One region of the Alteromonas sp. KC3 genome, then DNA from elsewhere that is predicted to be linked to it. Evidence: predicted binding sites of a transcription regulator. Region 1 holds the regulator's gene; each other region holds the start of a gene.

What was found. Region 1 encodes LexA, which represses DNA repair genes until DNA is damaged. Its sites were predicted from a motif close to TACTGTATNNNNATACAGTA; they were not measured.
Region 2: a site for LexA is predicted at 2,327-2,346, ahead of dinB (DNA polymerase IV). Genes of this name have one in related genera too.
Region 3: a site for LexA is predicted at 1,213-1,232, ahead of JN178_RS18425 (YebG family protein). Genes of this name have one in related genera too.

Annotation. Positions count from the first base shown of each region.
Region 1 is NZ_AP024235.1:4,443,124-4,448,821, reverse strand. Features, by position in the region: gene JN178_RS19645 (hypothetical protein) at 1-887, shown strand, start outside; gene lexA (transcriptional repressor LexA) at 1,000-1,626, shown strand; gene coxB (cytochrome c oxidase subunit II) at 2,211-3,374, shown strand; gene ctaD (cytochrome c oxidase subunit I) at 3,384-4,991, shown strand; gene JN178_RS19625 (cytochrome c oxidase assembly protein) at 5,088-5,675, shown strand; gene JN178_RS19620 (cytochrome c oxidase subunit 3) at 5,698-5,698, shown strand, end outside.
Region 2 is NZ_AP024235.1:3,811,266-3,816,963, forward strand. Features, by position in the region: gene JN178_RS16840 (MBL fold metallo-hydrolase) at 1-868, opposite strand, end outside; gene JN178_RS16845 (DUF1653 domain-containing protein) at 942-1,190, opposite strand; gene dinB (DNA polymerase IV) at 1,222-2,292, opposite strand; gene nqrM ((Na+)-NQR maturation NqrM) at 2,548-2,781, opposite strand; gene JN178_RS16860 (FAD:protein FMN transferase) at 2,791-3,831, opposite strand; gene nqrF (NADH:ubiquinone reductase (Na(+)-transporting) subunit F) at 3,958-5,190, opposite strand; gene nqrE (NADH:ubiquinone reductase (Na(+)-transporting) subunit E) at 5,210-5,698, opposite strand, start outside.
Region 3 is NZ_AP024235.1:4,171,177-4,176,874, forward strand. Features, by position in the region: gene rplI (50S ribosomal protein L9) at 1-364, opposite strand, end outside; gene rpsR (30S ribosomal protein S18) at 391-618, opposite strand; gene rpsF (30S ribosomal protein S6) at 630-1,031, opposite strand; gene JN178_RS18425 (YebG family protein) at 1,278-1,565, shown strand; gene JN178_RS18430 (ABC transporter ATP-binding protein) at 1,950-2,636, shown strand; gene JN178_RS18435 (ABC transporter permease) at 2,630-3,979, shown strand; gene JN178_RS18440 (methyl-accepting chemotaxis protein) at 4,003-5,586, opposite strand.

The DNA of each region.
Region 1 (5,698 bases):
CCATCCAAATTCTGTCAGTAGATAAAGAAGATAACATCACAGTAAGTGAAGAGCTCGGCGACGACGCTTACGATTATAGCCGACCAGTTGTGACTGATTATAACAACGATGGTGTGGGTGAATTATTAACCGGCGCTTTAGATTACAACTCATCATTCAACGTAATTCAGCTGTCAGATAATTCAACTCAGTGGACACTAAGCCAAAATCATAACAGTCAAATCTCGCTGATTGAAGCCGTTGATGTCAATGAAGATGGCTTTATTGATGCTGTTGTAATTGAAAATGACCGGCTAAAAGCTTACGACATCGAGAACCAGATACTCGTTGATTCGATCATCAGTGACTTCTCTATTGTTGCTGTTGCGGAATTAACGAATAACGGCGAGCAGTTCTTCGCTGTGAGTGGCTATGAGTCACTGAAGCTATACAAGATGCAAGAGGGTGAGTTCATTGGTTTGAATGAACTTCAAACTGTTTGTAGTCAATTGCTTCGTATCAATTCTGATAGCGATGATGCCTTTGAGTTTGCATGTCTAGACACAACTCATAATGTGATAAATATCTACGATGTGACAAACGACGCATTGGTGCTTAAAGATACCATTTCGCTGACTTTTTACCCGCAAAATATTGCGGTAATCCCTACGACTTCATCTAATCAATCGATACTCGGCATTTATCCGACTAACGAATATGATTCTTCATACGGGTACTATGACAATATTAATTATCAAGTTGCTGAGCTTGATAGCAAAGGGAACGTTATTTGGCGTAGTCCCTCAATAAGTATTGATAATGTAGATGGTTTGCGTATTCGAAAAAATAATGCCAACAAAGTAGAGCTGCAAATAGGTAACCCAAACATGGCTCTTCTGGTGAAATAAAGGCAATACACTTGTCGCAGAATAATGCTTTTGGCAAAAGACGCGGCAAGTGCTTGTTATTTAAATTTAGGTGTATATACTTACAGGAACTGTATGAACAGACAGGTCTTTTATGCGCCCACTCACAGCTCGACAAACCGAAGTTTTAGAACTTATTAAAACGACCATGCAAGAAACGGGAATGCCACCTACGCGTGCAGAGATTGCACGACAGCTTGGTTTCCGTTCTGCTAATGCGGCAGAAGAACATTTGAAGGCCTTAGCGCGTAAAGGTGTTATTGAAATTTTGCCAGGTACTTCTCGTGGCATTAAATTGAATATTCCACTGGAAGACGAAACACCAGAGGAAGAAGGGCTACCGCTTATTGGGCGCGTAGCAGCGGGCGAACCTATTTTAGCGCAAGAGCATGTTGAGTCGCATTACAAGGTCGATCCTGCGCTATTTCAACCTCAGGCAGACTTTCTGCTACGTGTAAACGGTATGAGTATGAAAGACATTGGTATTCTTGATGGCGACTTATTGGCTGTACATCGCACTACTGATGTACATAACGGTCAAGTTGTTGTTGCCCGGGTGGATGAAGACGTCACGGTTAAGCGTTTAGAAAAACGCGGGCGAGAAGTATTACTGCACGCCGAGAACGATGAATTTGCACCTATAAAAGTTGATTTGGCTTCACAACCTTTTGCTATTGAAGGTATAGCGGTGGGTGTTATCCGAAACGCTGACTGGATGTAAGGTTTCGGCAGGTTAACGTAAAAGCGGCCTTGTAGCCGCTTTTTTTGTACCTTAACTTTCACTTTTGTAGGCTGTTCTATGTGTGAAGGTTGTTTTTTGAACAGTCTGTCAAAAAAGTTTAATTTTTTTGTAATCACACCAGAACGCCAATTTTTTCGCGCCGCAAGCGCTTTTTAATCCTGTTACTTTTGACAAAACTACGTTTGAAAATATCTAAATTTGCATTCTTATGTATTGATTTTTAAAGACTTATGTTGATTTCCTTATCGCCTCATGTGTTCCAAATGAGCGTTTAAAAGCTTCACGACGTACTCTTACGCCACACTGCTTCACTGCACTAACAAGGTGCAGCTAGTTAGCATGAAATGATTAAAATTTAACCGTCTCGTTAAATTTTTAGCAGAAAAGACTAGACGGCACGTCATTATTGCGCAATTCTTATACAGAGATTAACAAAATAATAACAATGGCTCTAAATTTGTTTTACAAATTGTAGTTGTGGGTCAATCGTTCGCAAACCACTTGGTAGGGACAGCGCGCACTAACATTTAGCGTTAATGGTTCTACCATTACGGAGGTGCTGAGTGAAACAACTAATGACCGTCATGGCAAAAGGGTTTGCTAGTATACCCCTTTTGCTTTTTTCTCATTTCCTTTTTGCGCAGGAGGCTGCAGAAGAAGTTTCTTCTCTTAACCTCAGGCGCGGAGCAACTGACATTAGCGGGCAGGTGTATGACCTGCACATGTTAATGTTTTTCATTTGCGTCGGTATTGCAGTAGTCGTGTTTGGCGTAATGTTCGCCTCTATGTATCTGCACAGAAAGTCACGAGGCGCTAAGCCCGCGAATTTCCACGAAAACGTAAAAGTAGAAATCGCGTGGACTGTAATTCCGTTCCTTATCCTCATTTTTATGGCGGTTCCCGCTGCCAACACGCTAATTGCAATGGAAGACGTCTCAGAACCGGATATGACGGTATTGGTGACGGGTTCTCAATGGAAGTGGCACTACAAATACATGGATAGTGATGTAGAGTTTTACTCGTTGCTGGCTACGCAGCGCGAGCAAATTGAAAACAAGTTTGAAAAAACGGAAAACTATCTTCTTGAAGTTGACCGTCCGCTTGTCATTCCCACAGGTCAAAAAGTTCGTTTTCTGATCACATCTGACGACGTTATTCATTCTTGGTGGGTTCCCGATTTCGCAGTTAAGAAGGATGCAAATCCCGGCTTTATAAACGAAGCATGGGCCAAGGTTAACGAACCCGGGGTATATCGCGGTCAGTGCGCTGAACTTTGCGGCAAAGATCATGGTTACATGCCTGTTGTGGTTATTGCGAAAGAGCCTGCTGAATATGCTGCTTGGATGAGTGAGCAGGAAGACATTATTCGTAAAGCTAAAGAAGAAGAGCAACGCCTTCTGTCGATGAATATGTCGATGGACGAACTGATGAAAGAAGGTGAGCGAGTCTATAAAGCCACGTGTGCAGCTTGCCATATGCCAAATGGAGAAGGTCTGCCGGGCGTATTCCCTGCTCTTAAAGGCAGCAAAATGGCGCTAGAAGATCAGGAAGGGCATATCGATATTGTGCTTCATGGTAAATCAGGTACCGCCATGCAAGCGTTCGGCAAAATGTTAAGCCTCAAAGAAATTGCTGCAGTGGTGACTTATGAACGTAACGCGTGGGGTAACAACACGGGTGACATGGTACAGGCGAAAGACGTTAACGCCGTGGCAACGGGTAACTAGGAGCGAGTTATGAGCAAAGCAACTGAAGTCATTTCGCCAGATTCAACTGTGCATCACGACGATCACCACGACCATATACCGAAAGGTATTACTCGATGGTTGTTTACCACCAACCATAAAGATATCGGTACATTGTATTTGTGGTTCGCCTTTATCATGTTTTTGGTTGGTGGGGCCATGGCAATGGTCATTCGTGCTGAACTTTTTCAGCCGGGTTTGCAAATTGTCGACCCTAACTTCTTTAACCAGATGACCACTGTACACGGTCTTATTATGGTATTTGGCGCGGTAATGCCAGCCTTTACTGGGCTCGCCAACTGGTTAGTACCTATGATGATAGGGGCGCCAGATATGGCCCTCCCGCGTATGAATAACTGGAGCTTTTGGATTTTACCAGGGGCCTTTCTTATTCTTTTGAGTTCACTGTTTATGGAAGGCGGCGGCCCAGCATTCGGCTGGACATTCTACGCACCACTCTCAACTACATATAGCGGTGATTCAACGGCACTGTTTGTATTCTCAGTTCACATTATGGGTATCTCATCCATTATGGGGGCAATTAACGTTATTGTGACTATCTTCAATATGCGTGCCCCTGGCATGACATGGATGAAAATGCCGTTATTTGTTTGGACATGGCTTATTACTGCGTTCCTACTTATTGCGGTAATGCCCGTACTAGCGGGTGCAGTCACCATGGTACTTACTGATAAGTTCTTTGGTACTAGCTTCTTTGATGCCGCAGGTGGCGGTGACCCTGTTATGTTCCAGCACATTTTCTGGTTCTTTGGGCACCCTGAGGTGTACATAATGATATTGCCTGCGTTTGGTATTATCTCGCAAATTGTGCCGACCTTTTCGCGCAAAAAGCTCTTCGGCTATGCATCTATGGTGTACGCCACAGCATCTATTGCACTGTTGTCGTTCGTGGTATGGGCACACCATATGTTTACCACGGGCATGCCGGTGTACATGGAGATGTTTTTCATGTTTGCCACCATGTTGATTTCAGTACCAACTGGGGTGAAGGTGTTCAACTGGGTAGCAACCATGTGGCGCGGCTCTTTGACATTTGAAATGCCCATGATGTTTGCCATCGCGTTCATTGTGCTATTTACCATTGGCGGGCTCTCTGGACTGATGCTGGCCATTACACCCGTGGACTTCCAATACCACGACACTTATTTTGTGGTAGCGCACTTCCACTATGTCCTCGTGACTGGGGCTGTATTCTCTATTATGGCTGCCGTTTACTATTGGTTGCCGAAATGGACTGGGAAAATGTACGACACGACTTTAGCCAAGTGGCACTTCTGGTGCTCGCTGGTTTCGGTCAACGTCTTATTCTTCCCTATGCATTTTGTTGGATTGGCAGGTATGCCACGTCGTATTCCAGACTATGCATTGCAATTTGCTGATTTCAATAAATGGATCAGCCTTGGTGGCTTCGCGTTTGGCCTATCTCAGCTCATCTTCTTGGCGCTACTTATTAAGGCGTGTAAGAAGCAAGGCGAGCCAGTGTCATCGCAAGTATGGGACGGTGCGGAAGGTCTGGAATGGGAAATTCCCTCACCAGCGCCATACCACACTTTCGAAACGCCACCTGTAGTGAAGTAATCACTGTCATAACAGTCAGTGTAATAGTGGACCCACTCCCCCTCATTAGAGGGGGCCACTATCTCACTAGCGCATAGGCAAATTGGGAGGGGTGTGATGTCACAACAAAACGCAAATAATAAAATGGTGTTAAAGCTTATTGTCATCGTCATAGGTATGTTTGGCTTTGGATTTGCGTTAGTACCACTTTACGATGTGTTTTGTGATGTCACCGGTATTAACGGCAAAACGGAAAACTCGGCATCAGTGTATCAAGCGGTTGAAATTGATACATCTCGTGAAGTGACGGTGGAGTTTATTACTCGCACCAATACGGGAATGCCTTGGGAATTTCGCGCAGAAACTAAGCGCGTAAAAGTACATCCTGGAGAGTTAAATACCGTTTCGTTTTATGTCAGAAACCCAGCGTCAAGCAACATTGTGGCGCAAGCAATACCGTCAGTTTCCCCTGGCACCGCAGCACTTTACCTCAATAAAACGGAATGCTTTTGCTTTAACCAGCAACCGTTAGACGCAGGAAGTGAAGCGTACATGCCCATGCAATTTTATGTCGACCCACAGCTTCCTAAAGAAATTACCTATTTTACATTGCAGTACACACTCTATGACGTCACCGCGAGAGCAAGTGACCTAACGACAAAACCGAATCCCTTCATGGTAGATACATCGCAAAGCGGTGAATAACCACAGGGACAAGGAGAAAAAAA
Region 2 (5,698 bases), 630 kb from region 1:
CGGTATACAAAGTAGTTATCCATTTCTCTTCACTAATGAAGTTCCAACTCCAGTCAGCCCATTTGTCGTCTAAGCCCATCGCTTTGACCTCTTCGAGAGATTTGCCATCTTGCTTGAGTGATTTAACGTAGCTGAACGTTTCGCTGATCATATTCAAAAAGGTGGTGTATTCCTTCTTGTTACTCAATTTACCATGACCAGGAATAATAACCGTATCGTCATCAATTTTATTAAGTAAGTGCTGCACAGATTCCATATATCCCTCGACGTTACCACCCGCGCCTTGGTCAATATAAGGAAACATACCGTTAAAGAATAAATCGCCAGTGTGTAGTACGTCAGGCTGTTCAAACCACACAACGCTATCACCATCAGTATGCCCAACTGGCAGGTGCATCACGTGAACCGTTTCACCGTTGAAGTAAATTTTGATGCCATCATCATAGGTTACTGTTGGCAGTGCTTCAGGTTTTACTTTTTCATCACTTGCCAAGCGTACACGAACATTCTCGTGCGCAAAAATGGTTGCGCCCTTGTGACTATGGAAAAACGCATTAGAGCCCGTGTGATCACCATGGTAGTGTGTATTGATTACATATTTAGGCTTGTCGCTGCCCAGTTCACCTAATGCAGCTGCAATTTTTTCAGCCAAAGGCGCGAATTGATCATCAATAATAAGTACGCCATCTTCACCAGCAGAAACACCAATATTTCCCCCCATACCAGTAAGCATATGTACAGCCCCTCTTACTTCAGTGGCTTTAACTTCAACATCAGCGAACCTATCTTGGGCGAAAGCTAGATTCAAAGGAGATATGGCCACCAATGCCGCCAATATGAGAGATCGTGAACGAATTGCACAGTGCATGAGTTATTCCTTGTGTTATGGGCGTATTATTATTCTTAAATAAGACCTTCTACACTATGACCTAATTTCAAAATTAGATCATTTTTTCGTCATTAGGTATATCTCCCACGTAGGCAAACCGCGGCAATGTTTTACCATCTCGGTCAACCGTTTCAATAAACATGTCCAGCGGCCTTACCCACAATGCACGTTCACCATAGCAGGGTCTATAAACAACAAGTTTAGTTTCATCCTCAGAATGCGTGGCAACCTCGTATACATCGTACAAATTACCTTTATAGTGTCTATAGCGGCCTGGCGTAATTAACTGTGTGTGATTCATTTTAGAGCCCAATAAATAGTTGTTAGTATGCTTAGAGATCAAAAGGCAATGTAAGTTGCTGTGTCGAGTGCTGTGCGGCAAGTCCAATATGAAGACCCACTAAGCGGATCCCGCGTCCATTAGCCCGTTCAAACGCTTCTTCCATCAACTCATGAAAGTAACGCTCATTAAGCGATGCTTGACGATGTTCTACTGTCGTCAATTGAAAGTCGTTAAATTTTAGCTTTACGCCTTGAGTTCGCAAACGTACGGGTTTGCCAGTGCGTTTGCTGTGATTTTCCATACGCTGCTCAAGCTTTTCAAGTAAATGAGGTAAATAGGCCTTACACTGCTCTAACGTGTGGATATCCTCGCTCAAGGTACGCTCTACGCCTATCGATTTTCGCTCTCTTGACACCGACAACTCGCGATCATCAATGCCATGTGCACGTTCCCACAACACACTACCAAACTTACCTAGTTCTTTCTGAATGCGCTCAAAAGGATACTGCCTGACATCGTTGCAGGTGGTCAGACCGAGCCTTTGAAGTTTTTGCATAGTGACTTTGCCCACACCGGGGATCTTTTTAAGCGGCATTTCACGAACGAACTCATCAAGCTTTTCAGGAGTTATCACACAAATTCCATCAGGCTTGTTTTCATCACTGGCAACCTTTGCAACGAACTTGCAAGGCGCTATCCCCGCAGAGGCGGTAAGTCCCAACTCACTCTTAATACGTGCTCTTATCTCCTCTGCCATCAACGTGGCACTACCACCACAAAACTGACTGTTAGTAACATCAAGATAGGCTTCATCTAGAGATAGTGGCTCTATTAGGTCTGTGTAGTCGGCAAAAATCTTTCGTATTTTCTGTGACTCATTGGCGTAGACCTCCATTCGTCCCTTTACCAAAGTAAGGTTTGGGCACAATTTCATGGCATAAGCCGTGGCCATAGCAGAGCGCACACCAAATTTACGTGCGGGGTAGTTGCAGGTAGAGATAACACCGCGCCTGTCGGAGCTCCCCCCAATGGCGATGGGAATATCACGCAGCGCTGGGTTATCGCGCATTTCAACTGCGGCATAAAAACAATCCATGTCGACGTGGATAATTTTTCGCATAACCCGCCTTTGCTATTAACGCCATATTGCGTAAAACTGTACAAATAGACAGTATATTATTAAAGCCGTTAAATTACACTATCAAAGCAATAATAAGCATATCATTGTGTTTAGACGGCATAGTTATGGAATTAGAGTTGTTCGAGCAATTCATCAATCGAAGAACGTTGCACAGCATATTTAGTCGAGATCAAAAAAGCGCCGTTTAAAACATCAAACAGCGCTTTTAAATAGTAGTTTAGATTGCTAAGAACGTTACAAAATTTGATTTTGCTTCCATTCGTTTAGCTTTTTCTGACGCGCTTCTTCTTTTTCCATACGCATCTTTTTGCGATCGCATGGTTCAGGGCAATCACATGCCTTTTCTATACCAAGCGCGCCAAGGCCACCGCAGCTTCCAGAAATAGATTTCTTCTGTACCAAGTAACCTACCGCCATGGCTAAAACCATGGCAAGAAAGAAACCAAACGCAAGAATGAATGTAGACATTGCTACCCCCTAATTATGAACTGTCACCAGTTTATCAAATTCTGGCGATGCGTACTCGTCAAAACCTTCAGATGTGCGACGAATGAGAAATACCGCAAGTTGTTCTTGCTCTGCTACCGCAATAGCCTGTTCCCATCCCATCACGTTAAATGCAGTGGCAAGCCCATCTGCTGTCATTGACGAAGGATGAACCACAGTCACCGACACTAAGTTGTGTGAAATAGGCGAACCCGTCGTTGGATCGATCAAATGCGAATAGCGCTTTCCATCTTCTTCGTAATAGTTACGATAATCGCCCGATGTCGCTACTGCATTAGTCCCAATAGACACAACTTTTTGCACCGCACGTTCAGTAGTAACCGGCTTTTCTATTGCTATAAGCCATTCACTTCCATCACCACGCTCGCCGCGTACGCGCATTTCTCCGCCTATCTCAACAAGGTAGTCTTCAATACCACGTTGTTCCAATATTTCAGCAACTTCGTCAACACCAAAGCCCTTAGCAATGGTCGATAGGTCGACGTAAAGCATAGGGTGTGACTTCTTAAGACCGGTTGGCGTGGTAGAAAGTTTCGCATAGCCCACATAATCTGCTATCTCGTCAATATCAGCTTGTGTAGGCACCTTTTCAGGCCGCTTTGTAGGGCCAAAACCCCACAAATTGACTAAAGGTCCAACGGTAACATCAAGAACGCCGCCACTTAAACGAGCAAGGCGTAGCGCTTCGTTCACTACCACCAATGTATCTGGCGATACTGCAAAATTATCGGTATAGCGATATTGATTAAAGCGAGACAGCTCTGACGTTGGATCATACGTAGACATCATTTTGTTCACGTCCACCAAGCGCGCATCTATTTCAGCTTGCAGTGCATTGGCATCTACGCCGTCTGTCTCTTTTTCATCAACAAGGTATTTAACGTTATAGGTTGTCCCCATTGTATGCCCTTGCAGATGCACCACTGGGCGCTGCTCATCACTGCAGCTGGCAAGCAACAAGATACCAATAGCGACTACTGCCAAAAAAATTCGCAAAGCAAATCGAACCACGTTGTTGTCCTTAATTCATTTCCATACAGCTTAGACCCTACCCTTATGGGGCTTTGGATCAACTTGAATAAAAAAGGGGCTTGCGCCCCTTTTAAATATTCTTAATTGCTAGTTGTAAGCAGTATATTAACCACCAAAGTCATCTAGCATGATGTTTTCGTCTTCAACACCTAAATCTTTAAGCATGTTGATAACGGCTGCGTTCATCATAGGTGGTCCACACATGTAGAACTCACAGTCTTCTGGCGCAGGGTGATCTTTCAAGTAGTTCTCTAGAAGAACTTGGTGAATAAACCCTGTATAGCCTTCCCAGTTGTCCTCTGGCTGAGGATCTGAAAGTGCTACATGCCATTCAAAGTTATCATTCTCTGCTGCTAGTTCATCGAAATCTTCTACGTAGAACATTTCGCGAAGTGAACGAGCACCGTACCAGAAGCTGATCTTACGGTCAGACTTAAGACGACGAAGTTGATCGAAAATATGTGAACGCATTGGCGCCATACCTGCACCACCACCAACGAATACCATTTCTGCATCAGTGTCTTTCGCGAAGAATTCACCAAATGGACCAGAGATAGTCGCTTTATCACCTTCTTTCAGGCTCCAGATGTACGATGACATCTTACCTGCAGGCAGGCTTAGGTTATTAGGCGGCGGCGTAGCGATACGCACGTTCAGCATGATAATGCCTTCTTCTTCTGGGTAGTTCGCCATTGAGTATGCACGAATTGTTTCTTCGTCAACTTTAGACTCAATATCAAAGAAGCCGAAACGCTCCCAGTCGCCACGATATTCTTCAGGAATATCGAACTCTTTGTACTTAACGTGGTGCGCAGGCGCTTCAATTTGAATGTAACCACCCGCACGGAATGGAACGCTCTCGCCATTTGGAATTTTAAGCTTAAGTTCTTTGATGAACGTTGCTTTGTTATCGTTAGAGATAACTTCACAATCCCACTTCTTAACACCAAATACAGACTCTTCAAGTTCGATTTCCATGTCTTGCTTAACGGCAACCTGACATGAAAGACGACAACCTTCGCGTGCTTCACCTTTAGTGATGTGGTCAAGCTCTGTAGGTAGAATCTCACCACCACCAGAATGTACGTCTACACGACACTGACCACATGAACCACCGCCACCACATGCTGATGATACGAAGAAACCTGCGTCTGCTAGTGCACCTAGTAGCTTGCCACCCGGTGCAGTTTTAATTGCTTTGTCTGGGTCACCATTAATAGTGATAGTTACATCACCAGTTGGTACCAGCTTAGACTTAGCAAACATGATTATAAATACTAGCGCCAATACAATGGCAATGAACATGCCGACGCCAAGAAATATTTCTACATTATTCATTTAGATGCTCCCGAGCTTATTACAGCTGAATACCAGTGAAAGACTGGAAGCCAAGGGCCATTAGACCCGCGATCATGAATACAGAACCCAGACCACGAACACCATCAGGCATATCGGCATACTTCAGTTTTTCACGTACTGCCGCTAGCAATACAATTGCTAGTGCCCAGCCCATACCACTACCTACGCCGTATACGATGCTTTCAGTAAAGTTGTATTCACGTTGAACCGCAAACGCTACACCACCGAAGATCGCACAGTTAACAGTAATTAGCGGAAGGAAGATACCTAGTGCGTTATAAAGCGCAGGGAAGAACTTATCTAAGCTCATCTCTAGAATCTGTACCAATGCCGCAATAACACCGATAAACGTTAGGAAGTTTAGGAAGCTTAAGTCAGCTTCTGGGAAACCTGCCCACGCAAGCGCGCCTGGAGCAAGGATGTTTACATAAATAACTTGGTTAACCGGTACAGAGATACCTAGTACCACGATAACGGCAACACCAAG
Region 3 (5,698 bases), 270 kb from region 1:
GAGTACCAGTAGGTAGTTTAACTTCTGCTTTTTGTACTTCAACGCCAGCTGCAGTGATTGCATCAGCGATGTCACGAGTACCAACAGAACCAAACAGTTTACCTTCGTCACCAGCTGGTGCTGCGATTGTAACTTCAGCAAGCTCAGCAATTTTCTCACCGCGTGCGTTAGCAGCAGCTAGTTGCTCAGCAATTTTCGCTTCAAGTTCAGCACGACGTGCTTCGAACTTTTCAACGTTGTCTTTAGTTGCAGGAACCGCTTTACCCTGTGGGAAAAGGAAGTTACGAGCGTAACCAGACTTTACAGTCACTTGGTCGCCCAGGCCGCCAAGGTTGGCGATTTTATCTAGTAGGATGATATTCATCTTAGCTAACCCTTATTTTCGCCAAATTACTTGTGTGAATCAGTGTACGGAAGCAACGCAAGGAAACGTGCGCGCTTGATCGCAGAAGACAGCTGACGCTGATATTTTGCGCTTGTACCAGTAATACGGCTAGGGACAATTTTACCGCTCTCAGTGATGTAGTTCTTAAGAGTAGCGATATCTTTGTAATCGATTTCAGTCACACCTTCTGCAGTGAAACGGCAGAACTTACGACGTCTGAAAAAACGAGCCATGGGTGATCTCCTTAAGCGTTGTCTTCAGTGGTTTCAGTTTTCTTTTCCGCGCGGTCTTGGCGAGGAGCAGAATCGTCACGACGCTCACGACGAGGCTCTTCTTTCATCATTGGAGAAGGCTCAGTCACAGCAGTCTTAGTGCGCATAACCATGTTACGTAGGATCACGTCGTTGAAACGGAAAGCATTTTCCAATTCATCAACAGCTTCTGCAGACGCTTCAGCATTGATTAGTACGTAGTGGGCTTTGTGCAGCTTTTCAATTGGGTAAGCCAGTTGACGACGGCCCCAATCTTCTAAACGATGAATCTGACCACCGTCTTGCTTTAGGATTGTGGTATAACGCTCGATCATACCAGGTACTTGTTCACTCTGATCAGGGTGAACCATAAATACGATTTCGTAATGACGCATTATAGCTCCTTACGGTTGTAGCCTCGACAGTACAGCCGACTGTATGGAGACAAGGAACGAATTGGGATGGCTGTAAGGGCGCGCATTATACGCAGCGGTTACCAATTGCACAAGCATTAATCACCTTTAAAACGGCTTGTTACCCTTCTCTCACTACTAAAACTCAAACATTTAATTAAAATACTGTTTATTTATACAGTAAATTACTGTACAGTTTTTGCGTCTTTAATAAACAGGGGACCTACCATGGCCATTACCACACAGTATGTTGTTACGCACAAAGGGGTAGAAAAATTGGTAACTACCGACAAAAAAGAAGCCGATCAGTACGACAAAATGCTCGACGCAGCAGACAACCTTGCCGACTACATTCATGCGAAGGGCATCAAGCTAGATGACAGCGTAGTGGAAGAACTGACAATTATGCTGTCAAAAAACAAAGATAAAATTAGCAAAATCTTTAAAGGTGCTACTGCAGAAAGCGTGTTAGAAGACGAAAGCGCAGAAGTGGTGAAGCTACAGGCTAATGGTTAACGTTTTAAGCTAGAACACACCCAAAATACAAAGCTGCACTCGACAACTTAACTCGTTTCTGCGAGCAAAAACTTATCTGATACTGTAGTCGCGATTGTTATTTGATAACATAACGCGACTACAGCGCTTAGGTCCAAACCTTTATTATTTTTTACACGGCTTTTATGGTTTATTCTTGTGATTTGGCCTTGTGGTTTAGCTGTGTGGTTTTGCCATATGGTATTGAGAACACGCTGTAATTTGAGCGAGCTGAAAAACATAGTGCTAAGCTAAAAGCGCTTTAGTTCACTGCTATTAGGTTGTCAGAAATAACGGGTTTAAAAGAGTGTGATAGAAAACGAATTGCCGATAGTCCACAACGCGCCAGCCATCGAAGTAAACCAGATGCGGTTTGCTTACAACAAATCAGTGTCACCAATACTGGCCATAGACAAATGGCAAGTTGCAGAGGGCGAACATATTTTTCTCTCGGGCCCCTCAGGCAGTGGTAAAAGTACATTGCTCAACTTACTAAGCGGCACACTCACACCAACAAGTGGCGAAATATCCTTACTCGACCGCCCATTTTCAACATTATCAAATCGTCAGCGAGATAATTTTAGGGCACAGCATATCGGTGTTGTATTTCAACAGTTCAATTTAATTCCCTATCTAACAGTCGAACAAAATATTCGTGCTGCTGCTTACTTTGCCAAAAACACATTAGGTAGTGACGCCCTCAGCCAGAAAATTCAACGCTTAATCGAAAAGCTCCAATTACCCAATAATGTGTTAAGCACACAAGCTGATGCTTTGAGCATTGGACAGCAACAACGCGTCGCTATTGCACGAGCACTTGTCAACGCGCCACAAATTTTAGTTGTAGATGAACCAACGTCTGCGTTAGATGTAGCCGCGCGAGATAGTTTCATGTCTTTACTTAAAGAAGTTGCAAAAGACAGCACCTTATTGTTTGTCAGTCACGATCCAGCAATGGCCGCCTATTTCAAAACGCATTTAGACATTAAGGAACTACTTGCCAGCAGCACTAAAAGGCAGGGTAATGCGGGTGAAGGAGCGGGTCAATGCTAACGACAATTGCACTAGCGAGTTTAAAACGACGCAAGCACACCGCATTGCTGACCCTGTTAAGTATCACCATTAGCGTTTGTCTTTTGCTCACGGTTGATATTGTGCGTACTCAAGTTAAAACCAGCTTCACACGCACGGTCTCGGGTGTTGACTTAATTGTTGGCGCACCAAGCGGGCAGCTTAATTTGTTACTTTCGTCGGTTTTCAACGTTGGCACACCATCTAAAGGGATCCCATGGAATAGCGTTGCATCGCTTGAGTCGAACAAGCAAGTGGCATGGATAATTCCATTGTCTTTGGGCGACACCCACAAAGGGTTTCGTGTTATAGGCACAAACAATCAATTTTTTACGCACTTTAAGTATGGTGATAAGCAAGCGCTTGCTTTCGCCCATGGAAGCAACTTCACCCAACCTCTGTCTACCGTGGTAGGTGCCGATATTGCGCAAACGCTCGGCTATAAGGTAGGCGACAAAATCGTAATATCCCATGGCTTGGGTAACGTGTCGTTCAATAATCACGATACCCACCCATTTGTCATAGCTGGGGTCCTTGAAAAGACAGGCACACCTGTCGATAAGGCCGTTTATGTTACCCTTGAAGGGTTAGAAAAAGCGCACAGCCACCAAACTGGGGGCAAAAATAGTTCAATGCGTTCTATTAGCAAGCCCAAACTCGATGAGCATGAGCATGAGCATGAGCATGAGCATGAGCATGAGCATGAGCATGATGAGAGTAATATAACTAAACATGGCGCAACTGAAATTCGCTACAACAGTAATGAGTTCGCACCACAGCAAGTGTCTGTGGTTATGTTGGGGCTAAAAAACCGTGTTACCGCGCTTCAACTGCAATACCAATTAAATCAGAATAACAACACACCGTTAATGGCAATTTTACCGGGTATGGCGCTTGCTGAGTTATGGCAAATTATGGGGAATATCGAAGCCTTGCTGCTAGGCTTATCATCTATCATTGTGATTAGTGCGTTAGTTGGTTTAGCAACAATGCTATTGGCGAGTATGCGCGAGCGCTATCAAGAAATAGCCGTGCTACGCACTATTGGCGCTGGGCCTTTTACTTTATTACTGCTTATTCAATTGGAAGCGCTATTTATTACGCTTGTCAGTCTGATACTCAGTGTAGTTTTGGTAGCGGGGCTAATCACAGCGATAAAGCCATGGCTTAGCAGTGAATATGGTTTGTTCATCACTGGGCAACTTTTTGGTCAAAGCAGTGCAATTATCGGCTCACTTGTGCTTGTTAGTACTTATATCGTTTCATTATTCCCAGCAATTGCCGCTTATAGACGTGGCTTACATGCAGGTCTAAATAGCAAATAGGCGGGTTGCCCCGCCTATTCAAGTTATTCGCCTACGCGCTTGTTGGTACTAAAACGTAAAATGAGCTCATGAACTTGATTAACCGTGTTTTTCAAGTCGTTACTTGCTGCCAGTGACGCTTCAGAAGAACGCTGCGTTTCCGCTGCACCATCAGCAACTTCTACGAGTTGTTGGTTTATATGTTCGGCCACCGTACTTTGCTCTTCAACAGCAGATGACATTTCAACGGTGGCATCGGCTATCCCTTTAACCGCATTGTTGATTTCAAACAGGGCTCCTCGGGTTTCTTCAACAATATTACTGCCGTGCTCAGCAGACGCTAGTCCTTCTGTGGATACGCGAACGGCTCGGTCTGAGCGTTCGGCAAGCTCGCTGATTATATTGTGAATTTTGTCGGTAGACTCACGGGTTTTTGATGCCAGCGTACGTACTTCATCCGCTACCACAGCGAAGCCTCGACCTTGTTCGCCTGCGCGCGCTGCTTCAATGGCTGCATTTAGTGCAAGTAAGTTTGTCTGCTCAGCAATGGTAGAAATTATGTTGGCTGCCTCGCCGATGTCGCTGGTGGATTGCGCTAGCTCTGTGACGGTTTCCGAGATCGACTCAACCGCTTTTCTCAATGAGACAATGGCCTGCATAGCCTCTTCGGCTTTTTGATTACCAGTACTGACATTTTCAGCGGCAGAGCGCGCACTTTTTGCGTTACTCTCTACTCGCTCAGCGACTTCTTGTATAGCTTGGCTCATTTGCGTTACCGCAGAGGCTATTTGTTGTGTCGCTTGATTTTGCTGAACGACCGCCGCACTTGTACTTTCAGCTTGCTCATGCGTCGTATTTGAAATGGCTTCCAACCCAGCAGAAGCGTCTTTAATACGCGTTAGCGCCGTTCGCGTCCTTGCAAGCTCGCAACCAAGGGCCAATTTAGCTTGCGCCACGTGTTTCGCATCAGGAAAATAAGTTTGCGCCACAATGTCGTTGCTGTAGCTTTCAGGGCTCAATGAAAGTACCCCATTCCACTCGCTGCGCGATTTTGCATCTTGGGCAAAAGTAGATATGAGAAGTGCGCCCAATGCAATTAGTGCTGGCATTAGTCCACTGGTCGCGCCTAACGATATGACCAGTAACACACCTATCAACAACGTTGGCCACAAACGGCCTATCATTTGACTTAGCTGTGTCGTGGCAGGAATAGGCGATTTGCCACTTTGTAAGCGGGCGTACACTTCACTTGCACGTGCTATTTCGCCTTCAAGTGCAGGAACACGAACTGACTCGTAGCCTGAAATACTGTTACCTTCGTAAACGGGTGTTACAAACGCCGACACCCAATAATGGTCGCCGTTTTTACGTCTATTCTTTACTAATCCAAGCCAGCTTTGGCCTGATTCCAGTGTACGCCACATCTCTTTGAAAACAGGGGGGGGCATATCTGGGTGACGGATCAAGTTGTGGTTTTTCCCGATAAGTTCGTCCCGGGAGTATCCACTCGCTTCAATAAATTCTTGGTTACAATGCTTAATAACACCGCGTTTATCGGTCGACGAAATCAGCCTGTGATGTTTGGGGAATTTATATTCTTTTTGGGTAACCGGCTGGTTGTTTCTCATAAAATGCTCTCTCCGTTCAGCAATGTCATATTCCATCAGAAAACTGAACATGTACCTTGTTAAGACTAGATCAAAAAACCGACACGTCTAGCCAAAACGAAAAATCGTAGAA